One region of the Modestobacter italicus genome, then DNA from elsewhere that is predicted to be linked to it. Evidence: riboswitches for the same ligand, from Rfam matches in the RefSeq annotation. Region 1 holds a riboswitch; each other region holds the start of a gene.
The links. Region 1 has a riboswitch for cyclic di-AMP ahead of MODMU_RS30100 (transglycosylase family protein). Riboswitches for the same ligand answer to the same signal wherever they lie in the genome.
Positions count from the first base shown of each region.

Region 2: another riboswitch for cyclic di-AMP. It lies ahead of MODMU_RS19250 (C40 family peptidase); the one in region 1 lies ahead of MODMU_RS30100 (transglycosylase family protein).
Region 3: another riboswitch for cyclic di-AMP. It lies ahead of MODMU_RS28875 (VldE C-terminal domain-containing protein); the one in region 1 lies ahead of MODMU_RS30100 (transglycosylase family protein).

Region 1 covers NC_017955.1:3,657,382-3,661,275, reverse strand. Annotated here, with positions in the region: gene MODMU_RS17490 (RNA polymerase subunit sigma-70) at 1-880, shown strand, start outside; partial or broken gene MODMU_RS30100 (transglycosylase family protein) at 1,236-1,511, opposite strand; cyclic di-AMP (ydaO/yuaA leader) riboswitch at 1,515-1,676, opposite strand; gene treY (malto-oligosyltrehalose synthase) at 1,975-3,894, opposite strand, start outside.
Region 2 covers NC_017955.1:4,041,336-4,045,229, forward strand. Annotated here, with positions in the region: gene MODMU_RS19245 (MerR family transcriptional regulator) at 1-685, shown strand, start outside; cyclic di-AMP (ydaO/yuaA leader) riboswitch at 1,019-1,158, shown strand; gene MODMU_RS19250 (C40 family peptidase) at 1,183-1,680, shown strand; gene MODMU_RS19255 (MBL fold metallo-hydrolase) at 1,734-2,516, opposite strand; gene MODMU_RS19260 (alpha/beta hydrolase) at 2,513-3,328, opposite strand; gene MODMU_RS19265 (helix-turn-helix domain-containing protein) at 3,482-3,894, shown strand, end outside.
Region 3 covers NC_017955.1:1,791,842-1,795,735, forward strand. Annotated here, with positions in the region: gene MODMU_RS08730 (ion channel) at 1-170, shown strand, start outside; gene MODMU_RS08735 (GAF domain-containing protein) at 119-637, opposite strand; gene MODMU_RS28415 (hypothetical protein) at 783-938, opposite strand; gene MODMU_RS08740 (hypothetical protein) at 972-1,163, opposite strand; gene MODMU_RS08745 (DUF2505 domain-containing protein) at 1,193-1,669, opposite strand; gene MODMU_RS28875 (VldE C-terminal domain-containing protein) at 1,752-2,378, opposite strand; cyclic di-AMP (ydaO/yuaA leader) riboswitch at 2,676-2,835, opposite strand; gene MODMU_RS08755 (iron chaperone) at 3,135-3,581, shown strand; gene chrA (chromate efflux transporter) at 3,592-3,894, opposite strand, start outside.

The DNA.
Region 1 (3,894 bases):
GCAGGACGCCGAGGACGCGCTCCAGGAGGCGTTGCTGTCGGCGTGGACGGGCCTGGGCTCGTTCGAGGGGAGGTCCTCGGTGCGCACCTGGCTGTACCGCGTGGTCACGAACCGGTGCCTGAACCAGCTGCGCTCGGCGGCGCGGCGCCCGGTCGCCGCGGAGCAGCTGCCGGTGGCGCCGCCCGAGCCCTCCCGGTGGGGGGAGGTGCCGTGGCTGCAGCCCTACCCGGACGTGCTGCTGGACGGTCTGGCGGACGCGGCGCCGGGGCCCGAGGCGCGCTACGAGTCCCGGGAGACGGTGACGCTGGCGTTCGTGACCGCCGTCCAGCTGCTCCCGCCGAACCAGCGCGCCGTCCTGCTGCTCCGCGACGTGCTGGGCTACCGCGCGGCGGAGACCGCGGAGCTGCTCGGTCTCACCACGGACGCCGTCACGAGCGCGCTGAAGCGGGCCCGGGCCACGATGGCGACCGCCTCCTCGGCGGGGCGGCCGGCGCCGCCGGCCGGGGGACCCGTGGAGCGCGCCCTGGTCGACCGCTTCGTCACGGCCTTCACCGGGGAGGACGTCGACGCGCTGGTGGCGCTGATGACCGACGACGTGTGGGTGCGCATGCCGCCGTTGCCGTTCGAGTACCGAGGGACCGAGGCGGTGCACCGGTTCTTCTCCGCGATCGACGGTCACCGCCGCGCCATCGCGCGGATGGTGCCGGTGCGGGCGAACGGGCAGCCGGCGCTGGGGGAGTACGTGCGGGACCCGGTGACCGGCGTGCTGCACGTCGTGGGCGTCCTCGTGCTGGCGCTCGACGGGGACCGGATCGGGGAGCTCGTGCACTTCGAGTCGGCGCTCGCCGCCTCGCTGGGGCTGCCGCGCACGCTCGGCTGAGCGGCGCCGCCCCGGGCAGCCGGAGGGGGTGTCCCCCCGGCTGCCCGGTGGTGCTCAGACGGCCAGCACCTGTCCGACGGAGATGCGGTTCGGGTCGCTCACGGTCGACGCGTTCAGCGCGGCGAGCGCCTGCCAGGTCGTGCCGTGGGCGGCCGCGATCTCCGCCAGGGTGTCGCCGGCCTGGACGGTGTACGAACCGCCCGCGGCCGGAGCCGGCGCGGGGGCCGGAGCCGGCGCCGGGGCGGGGCCCGGGGGCGCCCCCCGACGGGGTGGTGCCCGCGGCGAGGTACTTGCCGCAGGTCGGCCACGCGCCGACGCCCTGACCGACGAGGACCTTCTCGGCGATCTCGATCTGCTGCGCCGGCGTGGCCAGGTCGGCCCGCGCCGCGAACGCCGTGCCGCCGTAGCCCGCCCAGGTGCTCTGGGAGAACTGCAGGCCGCCGTAGTAGCCGTTGCCGGTGTTGATGCTCCAGTTGCCGCCGGACTCGCACTCGGCGACACCGGTCCAGTCGTGCGTCGCCGCCGCGGAGGCCGGGGTGGCGAGCAGGCCGATGCCGACGGCGGCAGCGCCGAGGGCGACGGCCCCGCCCGCGACGGTGCGGCGGACGCGGACGTGCAGGGACTCGAACATGGGTGATCCTCCCGATCACCGCCTACGAGGTGAGCTGTCGGGTTCGGGCGAATCGGTGCCCGGCCGGTCAGCGCCCTGAGGGCACGGCACGGCTTCACCCCGAGACGCGCAGGCGCGTCGGAAGTGGGTCCCCCGCCCCCGTCCTGGGTGGGTCGGTGTCAGGCTGCCGGCGGACGGGGTTCGGCGGTCCGGCGCCTCGTGCCCGGCCAGTGCGGCCCGGGACGTCGAGAACGGTAAGCGAGACCTGCGGGTCTCGCTTCCCGAGTCAGCCGCGCTCCGACACCCGGACCACGACGACCCCCGACAGGCCGGGCCGGGGACAGCTGCGGGTCCCCGGCCCCTGACACTCTGTTGATGTGGGATCCCCCACAGCCACCACCGCGCGCTCCGTGACGTGCTGGAGCGGCCCCCTTCCAGGGGCCCACCCTGAACCTGCGAAGGGTGGGGAGGAAGGGGGCCCTTCTCAGCCGCGGACGAGCAGGGCGACCGGGAGCTGGGCGAGCACCTCGCTCAGCGCGACCCCGTTGGCGGCGGAGACCACCCGCGCGCCGGTGAGCAGGTCCCGCCAGGCGCCGGTCGGCAGCTGCAGCGCGGTGTCGCCCCACCCGGTGGCCGCGAGGTGCACCGGCAGCCGGGTCGCCACCGCGACGACCCCGCCGCGGTCGAAGGCGACGACGGAGTCCGCGGCCGCCCCGGTGGCCTCGAGCGGGGTGTACCCGTCGAAGGCCTCCGGGTGGTCCCGCCGGTGCCGCAGCACCCGGGAGACCACCAGCAGCTTGGCCGCGCCGGTCTCGTCGACCGGCGGCACCCAGCCCTCGTCCAGCCGGGCGAGCAGGCTGCGGCGCAGGTCGTAGTCGACCGGACGGCGGTTGTCCGGGTCGACCAGCGAGAAGTCCCACAGCTCGGTGCCCTGGTAGACGTCCGGGACGCCGGGCATCGTCAGCTGCAGCAGCTTCTGCGACAGCGAGTTGGCGTACCCCGACGGCGCGATGCGCGCGACGAACGCCTCGATCGCGGCGTGCGTCGTCGGGTCGTCGAAGGCGGCGTCGACCAGCGCGTGCAGCTGGTCCTCGAACTCCTGCACCGGGTTGGTCCAGGTGGTCGAGGTGCCGGCCTCACGGGCGGCCTTCTCGACGTAGGCGTGCGCCCGCTCGCGGGTCAGCGGCCACGCACCGACCAGGTTCTGCCACACCAGGTGCGCCAGCGACCGGTCGGCCAGCGGGTGCCGGGCCAGCAGCTCGCGGACCAGCTCCGCCCACTCGGTCGGCTGCTCGGCCAGCACGGCGAGCCGCGCCCGCACGTCCTCGCTGCGCTTGGTGTCGTGGGTGGACAGCGTCGTCATCGACGCCGGCTTCACCGCGGCCCGGTGCTGCTGCGCCGCGTGGAACCCCGCGACCGTCGTCCCGAACCGGGCCGGGTCGCCGCCGACCTCGTTCAGCGCGACGAACCGCGCCCACCGGTAGTAGGCGCTGTCCTCCACGCCCTTGGCCATGACCGGCCCGGAGGTCTGCTCGAACCGGGTGGCCAGCTCCGTGCCGGCGGTGCCCAGCAGCGGGTGCAGGGCGTCGACGGCCGCGGTCAGGTCGGGGCGGCGCTGCTTGACCGCGGCGACCGTCTCGTCCAGGTGCTCCCGGCCGTCGGGCAGGTAGCTCCGGTAGACCGGGAAGCTGGCCAGCAGCTCCGCGAGCCCCTCGGTGACCTGCTCGGCGGGCACTGCCGCACTCCCCGCCCCCCCGAGGTCGCCGACGATGCGCTGCAGCCGGGCCACCTCCGAGCCGAGCATGCCGTCGGTGACCTCACGCTTGCAGTCGTGCACCAGCTTCGCGTAGTCGACCGGCGCGCCGGCGAGCTCGGTGTCCAGCGCGGTGAACGCCGCCTCGCCGGCGGGGTCGACCAGGACGCCGTCCACCTCGGTGAGCGCGTCGTACCCCGTCGTCCCGGCCGTCCGCCAGCCCTCCGGCAGCTCCTCGCCGGGCTCGAGGATCTTCTCGACGACGGTCCACCGGCCGCCGGTGGCCTCGGCCAGGCGGTCCAGGTAGCCCTTGGGGTCGGCCAGCCCGTCGGGGTGGTCGATCCGCAGCGCGTCGACCGAGCCGTTCTCGACCAGCTCGACGACCAGCGCGTGGGTGGCCCGGAAGACCTCCGGGTCCTCCACCCGCAGCCCGGCGAGGGTGTTGATCGCGAAGAACCGGCGGTAGTTCAGCTGGTCGTCGGCGCGCCGCCAGTCGACCAGCTCGTAGTGCTGCCGGTCGTGCACCTCCTGCGGCGTGCCCTCCCCGGTGCCGGGGGCGATCGGGAAGCGGTTGTCGTAGTAGTGCAGCTCGGGGCCGTCGGGGGAGTCGACGACCTCCAGCTTCGAGACGTCGTCCGCGCTGCCCAGCAC
Region 2 (3,894 bases), 380 kb from region 1:
CTACCGCTACTACAGCGCCGAGCAGATCCCGGCGGCCCAGGTGATCCACCGACTGCGCGAGCTCGACGTCCCGCTCCCCGACGTCCAGCGGATCCTGCAGACCCCCGACCCGGGCACGCGGGCCGGGCTCGTCGCCGACCACCTGCAGCGGCTCGAGGACCAGCTCGAGCGCACCCGGGCGGCGGTGACCTCGCTGCAGCGACTGCTCCGCCCGGAGCCGGCCACCCTGGACGTCGAGCTGCGGGCGGTCCCGGCCACGACCGTCGCCGCGGTCGAGGCGACGGTCGAGCTGGACGACGTCCTGGCCTGGTACTCCGGCGCGATGGCCGAGCTGGACGCGCTCGTCGGGACCCCCGGCCCGCCCGGCGGGCTGTACGACAACGAGCTGTTCACCACCGGCCGGGGGCGCGTGCTGGTGCACCGCCCGGTCACCGCTCCCCCGCGCACCGGGCGCGTGCACCCGGTGACGCTCCCCGCGGTCGAGCTGGCGGTGACCACGCACGTCGGCGACCACGACACCATCGACGTCACCTACGGCGAGCTCGGCAGCTGGGTGGTCGAGCACACCCTCGCGGTGGCCGGCCCGGTGCGCGAGACCTATCTGGTCGGCCCGCGCGACGACCCCGACCCGACGGCCTGGCGGACCGAGATCGGCTGGCCGGTCTTCCGCCTGGCACCCGGATGAGCGGCGATCACGGCGTGTCGCGGGCCCCGATCTGCGACGTCTCCGTGGCCACTTGGTCACCGCACGTTCAGGCGCGCGCAGCCGACCAAGATGGCTTGACCAACTACGACCGCGGAACTGTTGAGACGTCAAAGAGCGGCCCCGCGGTCCCGGTGCTGGTCACGCTCGGCGAGTCGGCGCGCGTCGCCTTGTCAACATCTTGTCTTGGTCACTGGTCGATCACGCAGCGTCCACGAGCGTCCCTCCCGTCCCGCCCTTACGTTCGTCGCGCCCGCCGGGTCCAGTCGTCACCTTCCGGGTGACACCCGCCGGGCACCGCCGAGCCGGGCGACCTCAGCAGCGTCGCTGAGCGAACCGGGCCGAGGACCCAGTGCAGTCCTGGGGTGAAGCGCGACCGGGCATCCAGCCGGTGCGCCGGGCGAGTTCCCCGCCCGAACCCGTCAGCTAACTCGGTAGGCGGTCGTGGAGAACCAGGAGAAACGTCGTCCGTGACGACCATGCGCACTGCCCCCGCACGCCGTACCGCCCGTGGCGCCCTCGTCGCCCTGCTCACCGGTGCCGGCCTCGTCCTCACCCCGCTGGCCGCCCAGGCGGCAGCGCCCGACACCGCAGCCGTGGCCGCCGCCCCGGCTGCCGCCTCGACCGCCAAGGCCCAGATCGCCGTCGACACGGCGCTCGCCCAGCTGGGTGACCCCTATGTCTGGGCCGCAGCGGGCCCGAACTCCTTCGACTGCTCCGGCCTGACCCAGTACGCCTACAAGGCCGCCGGGATCTCGCTGCCGCACTCCTCGAAGACCCAGTCGACCATGGGCACGTACGTCGCCAAGTCCGACCTGAAGCCCGGTGACCTGGTCTTCTTCTACAGCCCGGTCAGCCACGTGGGCATCTACATCGGCAACGGCCAGATGGTCAACGCGCCGACCGCCGGGTCGGTCGTCAAGATCACGAACATCAACTCGATGCCGAGCTACAACACCGCCCGCCGCCTGGCCTGACGTCCTGCCGCCGGGCCCCGACGTCCTCCCCGGACGCCGGAGCCCGGCACAGGTCAGACCGGTGCCAGCTCGACGGCCTCACCCCGCGGCAGCCACCGGACCGTGCGCTGCACCTCGGGCGCGCGGGCCAGCTCCCGCTCCACCTGGGCACGGCCCTCGGCGAAGTGGCTCCACCCCTCGTAGTGCACCGGGACGACGGTGCGGGGGGCGAGGAGCTCGCACAGCTCCACCAAGTGCCGGCCGGTCATGGAGTACCGCAGCGGGCCGGTGACCGGGAACCGGACGCCGCCCAGGTGCAGCACCGCGGTGTCGACCCGCAGCCGCTCGGCCACCTCGCGCAGCCCGCCGAACAGCACCGTGTCACCGGAGATCCACAGCACGCCGTCCCGCTGCCCCTCCCAGCGCAGCGCGAAGCCCACGACGTCCCCGGCGATCGGGCGGCTCAGCGGCGGACCGTGCCGGGCCGGGGTCGCCGTCACCTCCAGGCTCGGGCGCCCGGGGGCCTCGAGCACCGTCGTCTGCCAGGGCCGGAGCCCGCGGGCGGTGCCGCCGAGCCGGGCCGCCCCGGACGCCGTCGTCACCACCACCGGGGCCGACGGCAGCAGCGCACGACCGGCGTCGTCCAGGTTGTCGGCGTGGTGGTCGTGGGTGAGCAGCACGGCGTCCAGCGGCGGCAGGTCGGCGGGTTCGAGCGCCGGCCCGGTCACCTTGCGCGAGCTGGTCCCCCAGCCGAAGGCGTACCGCCGGCCCGGCCGGTCGAACGTGGGGTCGGTGAGCAGGCGCCAGCCGGCGACCTCGACGAGCAGCGTCGGTCCGCCGACGTGGGTCAGCCTCACGGCACCCGGGACGCCGCGCCGGTCGCGTGCGCCAGCGCCCAGTCCAGGACGTCGTCGGCGATCTGCTCCCAGCCCGGCGCGGCCGGCAGCAGGTGCGGGTAGCCGGCGTACTCGCGCACCTCGGTGACCGTGTCGTCCGAGTAGTGCTTCGCGTTCGACCGCTGCACCGCCGGCGGCATGATGTGGTCCTCGCTGCCGGAGACGAACAGCAGCGGCGGACGGGCGGCGTTGCGGTAGTCGACGTGCGCGTCCTGCGGCCCGGGCATCAGGTTGGCCAGCACCGAGTTCCACAGGATGCCGCCGGACGCGGGGATGGCGTACCGCTCGTACAACGCCCGCGACTCCTCCTCGCTGAAGGTGTTCGTGAACGCGTAGTGCCACTGCTCCCAGCTGAACCCGACCGCCCGGTGCCGGTTCGCCGGGTTCTTCAGCACCTCCCACGTCGAGCGGACCTGGGACAGCGGCGTCACCTTCACGCCCTCGGTCGGCGCGGAGTTGAGGACGACGCCGACGGCCCCGTACCCGCGGTCCAGCAGCAGCTGGGTGATCGTCCCGCCGGCGGAGTGGCCGATCAGGACCGGCGGGGTCTCCAGCGCGCCGACCACCTGCGCCATGGAGTCGACGATCTGCGGCAGCGTCACCTCCGCGATCGGCGTCGGGTCGGCGTTGAGCGCCTCGACCTCGACCTCGAAGCCGGGGTAGGTCGGGGTGAGCACGCGGAAGCCGCGGGCCTCGTAGTGCGCCTTCCAGTTCTCCCAGCTGCGCGGGGTCACCCAGAAGCCGTGGACGAGCACGATGGTGTCGGGGGCCATGTCGATCTCCTTGCGTGGGGGGCTTTCCGCCGACCCTGGCAGCGGCCCCCGGCGTCGGATCGGCTGTGCCTGCACGGCTGTGGTGCCTGGGTGCCTTCCCCGCCCGCCCGCGCCCTGCCAGGCTCGGCCCACCACCTGCCGGCAAGGGGCACCATGCTGATCCTCGACACCGCCGCCGTCCCCCTGGCCGACCGCGTCGAGGCCTTCGACGCGGCGATGCACCAGGCCTCGGTGCCCTGCCGCGTGGAGCAGCGGACCGCGCCGGACGAGCTGCACGCGGAGATGCACCTGTGGTCGCTCGGGCCGGGGGCGGTGTTCACGACGCGGGCGTCACCGTTCCGGCTGGTGCGCACACCCCGGCACGTCCGGCTCGGCGGGCACTGGGCGCTCGCCGTGTCGTTCCAGGCGCAGGGCCGCGGCGAGTACGCCCAGCTCGGGCACGAGCAGCTGGTGCACGGCAGCCAGCTGATGGTGGTGGACATGAGCGCGCCGTACTCCTTCGGCTGCGCGGTCGGCGGGGAGGCGCGGTCGTTCCAGCTGCCGTACGAGTCGCTGGAGCTGGCACC
Region 3 (3,894 bases), 1.9 Mb from region 1:
AGTGCCAGCAGCACCTCGGGCGCACGTTCGGGGCCACCGCGCTCGCCGTCCGCACGGCCGGGGGCCTCCAGGTCAGCCCGGCCTGGGACACCCCCCTCCCCGCGGGGACGACGCTGTACTACGTCGCCCGCACGCGGATCGCCGACGCCGGGCTGGTCGCGTCCCGCTGAGCCGCCGCGTCCGCGGGAAGCATGGTGCTGAGCATCCGGGCGGTCATCTCCACCACCGGGAGGAAGCGGACCAGGGTGCGCGGCTGGGCGCGCACCGACAGGCCGCACAGCGTGCCGAACAGGGTCCCCTCGCGGGTGACCAACGGGACGCCGATGTAGGCGGCGACCTTGTGCGGCAGCCCGGTCTCCAGGTCCCGGTAGGCCGGGGTCGCGGCGGCGACGGTGGCGACCCGTGGACCCTCCCCGCTGACCATGGAGTGGCAGAAGCTGCGGTCCCAGGAGATGGAGCTCCCCGGCGGCAGGACCTCCGAGGGGTGGGAGTGCAGCACCACCTGCAGCGGCTCGCGGACCTCGGTCACCACCCAGACGTCGAGCCCGACGGTGCGGTGCAGGAAGGCCAGTGAGGCGCGGGCGGCGGACGGCCAGTCTTCGAAGGGGACGACGTCGTCGACCAGGAGCGTGGCCATGCACTGATCACAGGCGTGTCGTTCCGCCGCGTCAACGGGGTGGAACGCTTGAGATCCGGTACTCCCGCGTTCCGCCCGGTGCGTAGCCGGTTCCTCACGTGCCGTGGCCTTGCGTGTGACGGGTGTGAGGGGGCCGGCCGAGGGGTCACCTCCGGTCGAAGGGCGTGACGGCGTCCGGCTCGGCGGTGAACGGGTTGGCCCACTCCGAGGTGGCGCCGGTGATCGGCTGGGCGTCGGTGACCACGGTGAACGGGGTGCCGGGGTAGATGGCCAGCACCCGGGAGGTGGAGGTCAGCTCCACGGTGTGCTCGAGCAGCTCGCCGCGGCGCAGCTGCTAGGTCGTCCGGCGGCCGCGCAGCTCCTCGCCGACCTCCGCCCGCCACTGGGCGCCGTCGTGGGTGAAGTCGATGGCCCGCACCCGGTCGGCGGGGGCGGCCGGCTCGCAGCCGGCGAACTCGGCCAGGGCGTCGTAGAGCCGTTCGGCCTGCTCGTCGTCGCTGGCCCGGGGGACGAAGAAGGCGACCATGCCGTGATCGTCGCAGCCGGTGCCGACGGTCAGCCCAGCCGGCGGCGGAGCAGCTCGTCCTCCCGGCGCAGCACCACCGCGACGAGCTCGCTGACCGCGCCCTCGGCCTGCCGCCCGATCAGCGGTGCGTCGACGCGCGCCGTCCCGGTGACGGTCGAGCGGGTGCCGTCGGCGGCCGGGGTCAGCAGCCGCTCGCCGGTGACCTGGACCGTCCGGCCGAAGACCTCGGCCCGCACGTCCAGCGCGCCGCGGTGCCCGGCGCCGTCCGGCGTCCAGGTGGTGCGCTCGACGACGGCGACCGACGAGCCGACGAACCGGGCGAAGACCGTGGGGATGCCGGCGGTGGGCGCGGCGAGGCGGACGGTGCTGACCTGCCCGGTCACGGTCACCTCCTCGGCCTGCCCGCCGAGCGCCGCGGCCCGGTCGCGGAGGAAGGCCTCGTCGGTGAGCAGGGCGAGGACGGCGTCCGGCGGGGCGGGGTAGGACGCGGAGAAGTCGATGGCCACGCCGTCATCCTCGCTGGCGCGCGTCGCGAGCGCGGCGCCGGAGGCGATCCCGGGATCGCCTCCGGCGCCGGTCACCCGTGGATCAGGGGTTGAAGCTGACGTGGACGTGGTCCATGTGGTTGGCGGTGGGCGATCCGCGGTCCTCCATGGCCTTCCAGCCGGAGCCGCCGATCATGAAGATCCGCTGCTTGTAGATGACGTAGTCGACCTTCATGCGGGCGGCGTTGTCGATCACGTACTGGGCGACGGCGTTGCCCTTGGCCCCGTCGCTGTAGACCATGAAGTCGGCGGCGAGCTGCTGGGTCGGGGAGTGACCGGGTCGGGTGTAGACGGTGGAGACCCCGAACCCGGCGACGACCTCAGCGACCACCGGGCGGACGTGGGGCGCCCAGGCGCTGTACGCGGTCGAGGTGCCGGTCGGCTTGCCGGTCAGGTCGCCGGCCGGAGCTGCCGCCGGCGCGGGCGCGGGCGCAGCAGCCGGCGCGGGGGCGGGAGCCGGTGCGGGAGCGGCACCCCGGTCGCCCCAGTTCCCCTGGCTCTGACCGCCCGAACGGTCCCAGGGGTCGTCGGCCTGGGCGACCGACTGGCCCGCGAGGCCGAACGCGAGGGAGAACGCGCAGACGGCCGCTCCGCGGAGCACCCGGGGGCGGAGGCCGGTGCGCAGGTCACGGTCGTGCGGCAGGACGGTGTGCTGGCGGTCCACGTGCATGGGGAGCAACTCCTCGGGGAGGGCCACGGGCCGTCCGTCATCGGTACGACCTCGGTGTGGCGGGTGCGTCGGTCAGGTGTCCGGGTGGACGGCCGGTTCAGCAGCCGGGCGTGCGGCACCCACCGGAGAGCCCGCGGACCTGGTCAGGTCCGGGCGGTCCGGCTCGACGCGGGGAGACCCCGGGACGGGTGCGGTGGCTGCGCCGGCTCAGGTGCGCGGCGAGGCGTCGCGGTGTCGTGCGCGACGGGTGCTCGCGGGCACTGGACAGGCCCGTGAGCGCACCATGTGGTGGGCTCTCCGTTCTCCCGTGGCCGCCTACCGGGTCAGCTGACGGGTTCGGGCGGGGAGACGCCCTACCCGCCCCTCGAGCTCAGGCTCGACGGGCGGGACTCACCCCGGGTTCGGTGGGTCCCCGGCTCCCGCCGCGGTGGCGGACGGGACTCGGCGGCATCCGGTCAGGGTCCCCGGGAGGGGAGGTGACGACCGACCGGACGCCCAGACCGTAGGGCCCGCTGTACATCCACGACAACGCGAGGGCGCGGTCGTGGCAGGTCCTGCGCCGTCGCCGCGCCGGGGCGATGTGGTAACGGACTGGTCACGGGGCCGCGAGCCGTCAACGCGCGGAGGGACGGGAGGTGTCGCCCCGTAGCCGATCCGTCAGGAATCGAGAAGCTCCGGCGCGATCGCCGGTCCTAGCCTCTCCTCGACCGGCTCCACGTGAGGGCGGAGCCCACGGATGCGAGAGGGGTGCCGAGGATGACCGCACAGACCAGCACGACCGGGGCAGGAGGCTTCAGCGCCGACGAGCGGGCCGCGATGAAGGCGCGCGCGGAGGAGCTCCGGGCGGAGAAGGGCGGCGCCAAGAAGGCCGACGGGCTGCAGGCGCTCCTGGACGCCATCGCGAAGATGACCCCGGAGGACCGCGCCCTCGCCGAGCGCGTGCACGTGACCGTCAGCGCCGCCGCCCCGGACCTGCTGCCCAAGACCTGGTACGGCATGCCGGCCTACACCAACGCCGAGGGCAAGGTCGTCGTCGCGGTGAAGAACGCCGGCAAGTTCGGCCAGCGCTACACGACGATGGAGTTCCAGGACCCGGCACACCTCGACGACGGCGACATGTGGGCGGTGTCGTTCGCCCTCACCCGGTGGACGCCCGAGGTGGAGGCCAGGGTCGCCGAGCTGGTGCGCGCCGCGGTGTCGTGAGGCGGGCCGGTCAGCCGACCGGCAGCCCCACGAGGCCGGCGACCAGGCCGAGCAGCGCGGCGACGCCGAGCGTCCGCAGCACCGACCACCGCAGCCGGAAGAGCAGCACCGCGGCGACCGCGGCGATGACGAGCGGCACCGGCCGCAGGGTGGTCAGGTCGGGCAGCTCGAGCGACAGCGGACCGCGGTCGACCTCGACGACGCCGGAGAACAGCGTGTGCACCGCGAAGTACACGCCCAGGTTCGCGATGACGCCGACCACGGCGGCGGTGATCCCGGTGAGCGCCGCCGACAGCGACCGGTTGCCGCGCAG